2 regions of the Streptomyces sp. NPDC025651 genome follow, and region 2 is predicted to be linked to the other one. Evidence: riboswitches for the same ligand, from Rfam matches in the RefSeq annotation. Region 2 holds a riboswitch; the other holds the start of a gene.
What was found. Region 2 has a riboswitch for cyclic di-AMP ahead of ACZ4D5_RS31975 (transglycosylase family protein). Riboswitches for the same ligand answer to the same signal wherever they lie in the genome.
Positions count from the first base shown of each region.

Region 1: another riboswitch for cyclic di-AMP. It lies ahead of ACZ4D5_RS39460 (M23 family metallopeptidase); the one in region 2 lies ahead of ACZ4D5_RS31975 (transglycosylase family protein).

Region 1 covers NZ_JBVHLZ010000017.1:46,066-50,469, reverse strand. Annotated here, with positions in the region: gene ACZ4D5_RS39470 (HPr family phosphocarrier protein) at 1-78, shown strand, start outside; gene ACZ4D5_RS39465 (GntR family transcriptional regulator) at 262-984, opposite strand; gene ACZ4D5_RS39460 (M23 family metallopeptidase) at 1,211-2,014, opposite strand; cyclic di-AMP (ydaO/yuaA leader) riboswitch at 2,027-2,189, opposite strand; gene ACZ4D5_RS39455 (M16 family metallopeptidase) at 2,386-3,771, opposite strand; gene ACZ4D5_RS39450 (M16 family metallopeptidase) at 3,768-4,404, opposite strand, start outside.
Region 2 covers NZ_JBVHLZ010000010.1:296,002-300,405, forward strand. Annotated here, with positions in the region: gene ACZ4D5_RS31965 (cytochrome P450 family protein) at 1-669, shown strand, start outside; gene ACZ4D5_RS31970 (transglycosylase family protein) at 819-1,901, shown strand; cyclic di-AMP (ydaO/yuaA leader) riboswitch at 2,096-2,243, shown strand; gene ACZ4D5_RS31975 (transglycosylase family protein) at 2,249-2,974, shown strand; gene eno (phosphopyruvate hydratase) at 3,310-4,404, shown strand, end outside.

The DNA of each region.
Region 1 (4,404 bases), on a different contig from region 2:
GAGGGTGCGGACGCCGCCCTCGACCGTCTGGCGAAGCTGGTCGCCGAGGGGCTCGAGGAGCTTCCGGAGACGGTCTAGGACACGTTCCTTCTGGGACACGTTCTTCAGCAATACGTCGATGGGGTCACCCGGAATTCCGGGTGACCCCATCGACGTATGTGCGCAAAGAGAAATGCGCGCGCACCAAAGAGACGCGCACCGAAAAGGCGCGCTCCGCAGAAGCGCGTACGGAATTACCTCTCTTTGTATACGGCGCCTCCGTTAATTCCGGAGGCCCGCCGTGTTTACGGGGTGTTGCGAATCCCTCACACGCGCCAGGCCGTCCGGCCGCGCATACGCCTGCGCCCGTGCCTGCACCTGCGTATGGCGCCACCGGTGCGCGGCCGTCGTCCGCTCGGTGTGCGCGGCGGTGAGCGCCCTGGCCCGGTCCGCGTCCCCGCGGGCCACCGCGTCGACGATCGCGGCGTACTCGGACCACGACTCGGCCGGCGCCGTCGGCTGCCGCACGGCGTACAGCCAGGCGATCTTGTGCCGGAGCTGGGTGAGCAGCGCGCTGAGCCCGGGGCTGCCGGACGCCTGGGCGAGCGTGTCGTGGAACCAGCCGCCCAGTGCGCGCAGGTCCTCGCCGTGGCCGCTCCTGCAGCGCTCCCGGCCCAGCCTGACGAGGCCGCGCAGGACCTTGAGGTGCGCGTCGGTGCGGCGCTGCGCGGCGCGGGCCGCGGCGAGCGGTTCGAGCAGCGCCCGTATCTCCAGGAGGTCGGCGGCCTCCTGCTCCGTGGGCTCGGCGACGCACGCGCCCGCGTGCCTGCGCGTGACGACGAACCCCTCGGCTTCCAGGGTGCGCAGGGCCTCGCGCACGGGGACGCGGGAGACGCCGTAGCGGCGCGCGAGGAGCTCCTCGGTGAGCCGGCTGCCCCTTTCATGGACGCCGGAGACAATGTCGTCCCGGATGGCCGTGCATACCGAGTGCGCGGGAATGCGCATGACCGGACCTCCGCCTTAATCCCCGCGAAACGCGGTCGACCGACGCTCTTTCTCGCTTGTTCCGTGACTCTATTGCAGGGCGCCGGAATTTCCGACGGCGGGCCGGAATCCATGGATATCTTTTGGCCAAGGACGGCCGGTCGGGAACAGTGCTCGGGGACACGAAAGCCCCGGCTCTGGGGAGAGCCGGGGCTTTCGGAGGCGTACGGGAGCCGTACGGGAGTCGTCAGACGTTGACGCCGTGCGAGCGCAGGTACGAGACCGGGTCGATGTCCGAGCCGTAGTCCTCGCCGGTGCGGGCCTCGAAGTGGAGGTGGGGGCCACTGGAGTTGCCGGTGGAGCCCGAGAGGCCTATCTGCTGGCCCGGGGTGACCGTCTGGCCGACGGTGACGCTGAGGGACGACATGTGGCCGTACTGGGTGTACGTGCCGTCGTTCATCTTGATGACCACGTTGTTGCCGTAGGCACCGCCCCAGCCGGCCTCGACGACGGTGCCGGAGCCGACCGCGTGGACCGTGGTGCCGGACGCGGCGTGGAAGTCGACGCCGGTGTGGCTGCCGGAGGACCACATGGCGCCGCCGGTCTTGTAGCCCGTGGAGACGTACGAGCCGCTGATCGGCGCGACGTAGGTGTTCAGGCGCTTGCGCTCGGCCTCGCGGGCGGCGCGCTCCTTGGCCTCGCGCTCCTTCTTGGCCTTCGCCTTCGCCTCGGCCTCGGCCTTGCGCTTCTCCTCGGCCGCCTTCTTCTTGGCGGCCTCTTCGGCCTTCTTGGCGGCAGCGGCGTCGTCGGCGGCCTGCTGCTGCGCGGCGGCCTGCGCGTCGATGCTCGCGGCGAGCGAGTCGCCCACGGAGATCGCCTGAGTGAGGCCGGTGTGCTCGATGGCCGCGTCGTCGGCCGCGGCGAACGCCGGACCCGCGAGGCCTCCGATGACGCCGGTGGTGGTGAGCGCGGCGACGCCCGCGGCGTTCGCGGTCGTGCGCGTCAGGCGGCTCGGACGACGGTGCTTCCCGGTGGCACGGGTGAACGCCATGAAGCGGCTGATCCTTTCCTTCCCTCTCGCCTACCGGGTTAGCTGACGGGTTCGGAGCAGGAAGGTCTCCTACGGGTCCCTCGCCTCTCGGCAAGGTGCCCGATTCACCCCAGGGGACATGTGGGTCCCCGGCTCCCCTGGCTCGCGCCGTACGGGGACTCGGCGATGACTGTCCGGTGCCGCGGATGCGGCGTACTGCGTGACGGACAGCCGGACCGACGCTAAGCGGGACATCTGTCAATCGACAAACAGAACTCGGCTTTTGTAGCGCACGCCACACGCCAGACAGGCAACCTCCATATGAATTCGGACATATGGGGACCCCGGCGGCCGAAACGGTCGCCGGGGTCCCTATATGTCCTGACTGTCACTCAGCCCGTGACCACACTCACGTCGCCGATTCCGAGGGCCCTGACGGGCTCCTCGATCTGCGCGGCGTCCCCGACGAGGATCGTCACCAGGTGGTCCTCCGGGAAGGCGCTCACGACTGCCGCGGTGGCCTCCACGGTGCCGGTGGCGGCCAACTGCCGGTACAGCTGCGCCTGGAAGTCGTCCGGGAGGTTCTGCTCGACCTGATCGGCGAGGGTGGCCGCCACGGAGGCCGCCATCTCGTACTTGAGCGGGGCGACGCCCACCAGGTTCTGCACGGCCACGTCGCGCTCGGCGTCCGTGAGGCCCTCGGCGGCGAGGGTGCGCAGGACCTTCCAGAGGTCGTCGAGCGCGGGCCCCGTGGACGCGGTGTCGACCGAGCCGCTGATGGCGAGCATCGCGGCGCCCGTGCCCTCCGGAGTGGAGCGCAGGACCTGGCTGAACGCCCGTACGCCGTAGGTGTATCCCTTCTCCTCGCGCAGGACACGGTCCAGGCGCGAGGTGAGGGTGCCGCCCAGGCAGTACGTGCCGAGGACCTGGGCGGGCCAGACGCGGTCGTGCCGGTCCGCGCCGACGCGGCCGATCAGGAGCTGCGTCTGGACGGCGCCGGGGCGGTCCACGATGACGACGCGGCCGGTGTCGTCGGCGGTCACCGTCGGCACCGGGAGCGGCTCGGCCGTGCCGCCCGTCCAGGTGCCGACGGTGTCCGCGAGGACGGCGTCCAGGTCGGTGCCCGCCAGGTCGCCGACCACGACGAGGGTGGCCGTGGCGGGACGCACGTGCTTCTCGTAGAAGGCCCGCACCGCCGCCGAGTCGATGGCGGCGACCGTCTCCTCGGTGCCCTGGCGCGGGCGCGACATGCGCGAGGTGGCCGGGAACAGCTGCCTGGAGAGCTCCTTGGCCGCGCGGCGCGCCGGGTTGGCGGCCTCGTGCGGGATCTCGTCCAGGCGGTTGCGTACGAGACGCTCGATCTCGCTGTCCGCGAAGGCGGGGGCGCGCAGGGCGTCGGCGAGCAGGCCGAGCGCCTTCGGGAGGCGGGAGACCGGCACTTCGAGGGAGACGCGGACGCCGGGGTGGTCGGCGTGCGCGTCGAGCGTCGCGCCGCAGCGGTCGAGCTCGGCGGCGAACTCCTCGGCGGAGTGCTTGTCCGTGCCCTCGTTGAAGGCCCTCGCCATGATCGTGGCGACGCCGTCGAGGCCCTCGGGTTCGGCGTCCAGGGGCGCTTCGAGGTGGATCTCCACGGCGACGACCTGCTGGCCGGGGCGGTGGCAGCGCAGCACGGTGAGGCCGTTGGGGAGCGCGCCCCGCTCGGGCGCGGGGAAGGCCCACGGCTTGGCCGTGCCCGCCTGTGGCTGGGGATGGAACTGCATCGTCGCGGCCTCGGTCACTTCGCCGCCTCCTCTTCCTCGGCGTCACCGGTGTTCTCGTCGGCGGTCTCGTCGGCGGCGGACACGGGCTCGTACACGAGCACCGCGCGGTTGTCCGGGCGCAGCCGGGCCTTGGCGACCTCCTGGACCTCTTCCGCGGTGACGGCGAGGACGCGCTGGACGGCGGTGAGGGCGAGCTGCGGGTCACCGAACAGGACGGCGTACCGGCACAGTTCGTCGGCGCGGCCCGCGACCGTGCCGAGCCGGTCGAGCCACTCGCGCTCCAACTGTGCCTGGGCGCGCTCCATCTCCTCCGGAGTGGGGCCCTCCGCGGCGAAGCGGGCGAGTTCCTCGTCGACGGCGGCCTCGATGACGGGCACCTCGACGTCGCCGGAGGTCTTCACGTCCAGCCAGCCGAGCGAGGGCGCTCCGGCGAGGCGCAGCAGGCCGAACCCGGCGGCGACGGCGGTGCGGTCGCGGCGCACGAGCCGGTTGTAGAGCCGCGACGACTCGCCGCTGCCGAGGACGGTGAGGGCGAGGTCGGCCGCGTCGCACGCGCGCGTGCCGTCCTCCGGGAGGCGGTAGGCGGCCATCAGGGCGCGGGCCGGGACCTCCTCCTCGACGACCTCGCGCAGCTCCTGCCCGATGCGCTCG
Region 2 (4,404 bases):
TATCTCGCCGAGCTGATCCACAGGAAGCGTCTCGAACCCGGCGACGACCTCATCTCCGGCCTCATCCGCGCCTCCGACCACGGCGAGCACCTCACCGAGAACGAGGCGGCCGCGATGGCCTTCATCCTTCTCTTCGCGGGCTTCGAGACGACCGTCAACCTCATCGGCAACGGCATGTACGCCCTGCTCACCCACCCCGAGCAGCGCGAGCGCCTGCAGAGGGCGGTCCAGGAGGGCGACACCGCACTCCTGGAGACCGGCGTGGAGGAACTGCTCCGCTTCGACGGCCCCGTCGAGCTCGCCACCTGGCGCTTCGCCACCGAGCCGCTCAGCGTCGGCGGGCAGGACATCGCGGCCGGCGACCCCGTCCTCGTCGTCCTCGCCGCCGCCGACCGCGACCCCGCCCGCTTCGACGACCCCGACACCCTCGACCTGTCGCGCCGCGACAACCAGCACCTCGGATACGGGCACGGAATCCACTACTGCCTCGGCGCCCCGCTCGCCCGCCTGGAGGGCCAGACCGCCCTCGCGACGCTCCTGCGCCGCCTCCCCGACCTGCAACTCGCGGCGGATCCTGCCGATTTGCGGTGGCGTGGTGGGCTGATCATGCGCGGACTGCGCACCCTGCCCGTGGAGTTCACGACCGCACAGAAAACGACGTCCGATTGACGCCGAACTGACGGGCCATCACGGATGTGACTTTTACGTGATCTCCGCTGCATCGACTTGTGACAAGCGTTCGACTGCGGCTACGTTCACGACGACTTGAGCGCCCCAGGCGCACAAGTCGCCGCAATAGTCTCCCGAAAGGCAACCGCATGCTCTCCGGCAATGGTCGTCACCGACGCCCCCGCCAAGCCCCGGCCCTCATCGTCGCGGCAGGAGTCACCGGATCAGCCATCGCCATCCCGCTGCTCGGCGCGACCAGCGCCAGTGCCGCAGAGACCACGACGTGGGAGAAGCTCGCCGAGTGCGAGAGCGGCGGCGCGTGGAGCGCCAACCCCGGCAACGGGTACTACGGGGGGCTCCAGCTCTCCCAGGAGACGTGGGAGCGGTACGGCGGCCTCGCGTACGCGCCGAGCGCCGACCAGGCGAGCCGCTCGCAGCAGATCGCCGTCGCCGAGCAGATCCTCGACGACCAGGGCACCGCCGCCTGGCCGAGCTGCGCCCCGATCGCGGGCCTGACCCAGGACGGCGCCGCGGCCGACGTCGACCCCGGCGCCCCGGTCACGCCGCAGCCCTCGGACCCGTCCGACCCGTCCGACCCCTCCGGCTCCGAGGACGCCAAGGACAAGGACAAGGGCGACGACAAGGGCAAGGACAAGGACTCCAAGGCCCCCGAGGGCTCGGAGAAGGAGAAGGAGAAGGGGGAGACGGACGAGCCGTCCGACGACGCCTCCAAGACTCCGGAGCCCTCCGACGAGGCGAGCGACACGCCCGGTTCGGACGACGAGTCCCGAGAGAAGAATCACGACAAGTCCGGTGAAAAGGGCGGCAAGGAAGACCAGGAGGACAAGGGCGAGAAGGGCGACGGCAAGGGCGGCTCCGGCAAGTCCGGCCAGAAGGACACCACTTCGCCCGAGTCCGAGGACTCGACCGACCCGTCCGAGGGCTCCGGGGACTCGTCCGGCGGCCGCCACCGCGGCGACCGCGCCGACGAGAGCCCGTCCGGCGGCGAGGGCGACCGTCCGGGACGGCACGCGTCGCGCGGCGGCGACCGCACGGACGAGGTCGCCGACGGGACGTACACGGTGCGCTCCGGAGACAACCTCTCGGCCATCGCGCACGACCTCGACGTCGACGGCGGATGGCACGAGCTCTACAGCGAGAACAAGAAGACCGTCGGGGCCGACCCGGACCTCATCCTCCCCGGTCAGAGCCTCGATCTGGGCGAAAAGTAACGGAAGTTGACGAAGAGTCGGGCGGGTACTTCGCGCCGTATGTCCGGTTTGGCGCGAGTGAGAGATGGGTCTCAGAAGGCCTGATCGTCTTTGAAATTCGGTGGATTGCGTGGCTACGGTCGTGACCGCTCGCCACTGCGGGCCCCGCCGGTCGGTACGCCGAATCCTGCCAACGGCCGGACGGGAACAGTCGTCGCTCAAGAGCGCCGTAGGCAGGAGCGGGGGACCCAAGGTAAGTGCCGGAAACGGCTAGGGGTGAAGTCGCGCTCTAGGAAGCGCGGCCGGGCAACCACATCGGCCCGAACCCGACAGCTCACCTCGCAGGCGTCGGTGTAGGGGATCAACTCATGCTGCTTTCCGGCAAGGGCAAGCACCGTCGCCCGTCCAAGGCCACCCGTGTCGCCACGCTCGTCGGCGTCACCGGCGCGGCCGTCGCCGCCCCGCTGATGGCGGCCGGTTCGGCCAACGCCGCCACCGGTGCCGAGTGGGACGCGGTCGCCCAGTGCGAGTCCGGCGGCAACTGGTCCATCAACACGGGCAACGGCTACTACGGCGGCGTGCAGTTCTCCGCCTCCACCTGGGCCGCGTACGGCGGCACCAAGTACGCGCCCACCGCCGACAAGGCCAGCAAGGCGCAGCAGATCGAGATCGCCGAGAAGGTCCTCGCGGGCCAGGGCAAGGGCGCCTGGCCGAGCTGTGGCGTCGGTCTCTCGGGCGCCGCGTACAACGGCGGCGGCTCGCAGGAGCAGGCCAAGCCGCAGCAGCAGACCAAGCCGCAGCCGCAGAAGACGCAGCAGCAGGCCGCTCCGCAGCAGCAGGCCCCGCAGCAGCAGGCCGCGCCGAAGCCGCAGCCGACGCCGCAGACCGAGACCAAGAAGACCGTCGAGACCCCGACCGGCAAGACGGTCAAGAAGGGCGACGGCGAGTACAAGGTCAAGACGGGCGACACCCTGTCCAAGATCGCCGAGGACCACAAGGTCAAGGGCGGCTGGCAGAAGGTCTACAAGCTCAACGGCGACATCATCGACGACGCCGACTTCATCTACCCGGGCCAGCAGCTGCACCTCAGCTAAGGGCTCCACACCGGCCGTGCCTCGGCGGACGCACGGCCGGCCCCCGTCCCCACGGGCTCCCGGCCCCGGTGCGCGTATCCCCCGTACGCACCGGGGCCGGGCCATGTCCGCCGCCGGCGAACCGGAGCCCGCGGTCCGCGCGGCCCGGCCCCGTGTTCGCCCCTAGCGAGCTACCGGCCAGTAGAAACACGGGCTTCCGTCCCGTTTCCCGGGTATTTGGGCCCTTGGCCGTCCCACGGGACGGGCGGTCGGCTGGCCGAAGCTCCGGAGCCCGTTAGGCTCAGGAGACGCAGGGCCGAAGCGGCCCGCGTAAAAGCGTCACATCCCAGAAGGAGATGCTCGTGCCGTCCATCGACGTCGTCGTAGCCCGGGAAATCCTGGACTCCCGAGGCAACCCCACGGTCGAGGTCGAGGTCGGCCTCGACGACGGCAGCACGGGTCGTGCCGCCGTTCCGTCGGGTGCCTCCACCGGTGCCTTCGAGGCCATCGAGCTTCGCGACGGTGACCCGAACCGTTACCAGGGCAAGGGTGTCGAGAAGGCCGTCCTCGCCGTCATCGAGCAGATCGGCCCGGAGCTCGTCGGCTACGACGCCACCGAGCAGCGCCTGATCGACCAGGCCATGTTCGACCTGGACGCCACCGACAACAAGGGCTCGCTCGGCGCCAACGCCATCCTCGGCGTCTCGCTCGCAGTCGCGCACGCCGCCTCCGAGGCCAGCGACCTGCCGCTGTTCCGCTACCTCGGCGGCCCGAACGCGCACCTGCTGCCCGTCCCGATGATGAACATCCTCAACGGTGGGTCGCACGCCGACTCCAACGTCGACATCCAGGAGTTCATGATCGCCCCGATCGGCGCGGAGTCCTTCTCCGAGGCCCTGCGCTGGGGCACCGAGGTCTACCACACCCTCAAGAAGGTCCTGAAGGACAAGGGCCTGTCGACCGGCCTCGGCGACGAGGGCGGCTTCGCCCCGAACCTGGACTCCAACCGCGCCGCGCTCGACCTCATCCTCGAGGCCATCAAGCAGGCCGGTTACGTCCCCGGCGAGCAGATCGCGCTCGCCCTCGACGTCGCCGCGTCCGAGTTCTACAAGGACGGCAAGTACCAGTTCGAGGGCAAGGAGCGCTCGGCCGCCGAGATGACCGAGTACTACGAGGAGCTCGTCGCCTCGTACCCGCTCGTCTCCATCGAGGACCCGCTGTTCGAGGACGACTGGGCCGGCTGGAACGTCATCACCGAGAAGCTCGGCGACAAGGTGCAGCTGGTCGGCGACGACCTGTTCGTCACCAACCCGGAGCGCCTGGCCCGCGGCATCGAGGAGAACTCGGCCAACGCCCTGCTCGTCAAGGTCAACCAGATCGGTTCGCTGACCGAGACCCTGGACGCCGTCGAGATGGCCCAGCGCAACGGCTTCAAGTGCATGATGTCCCAC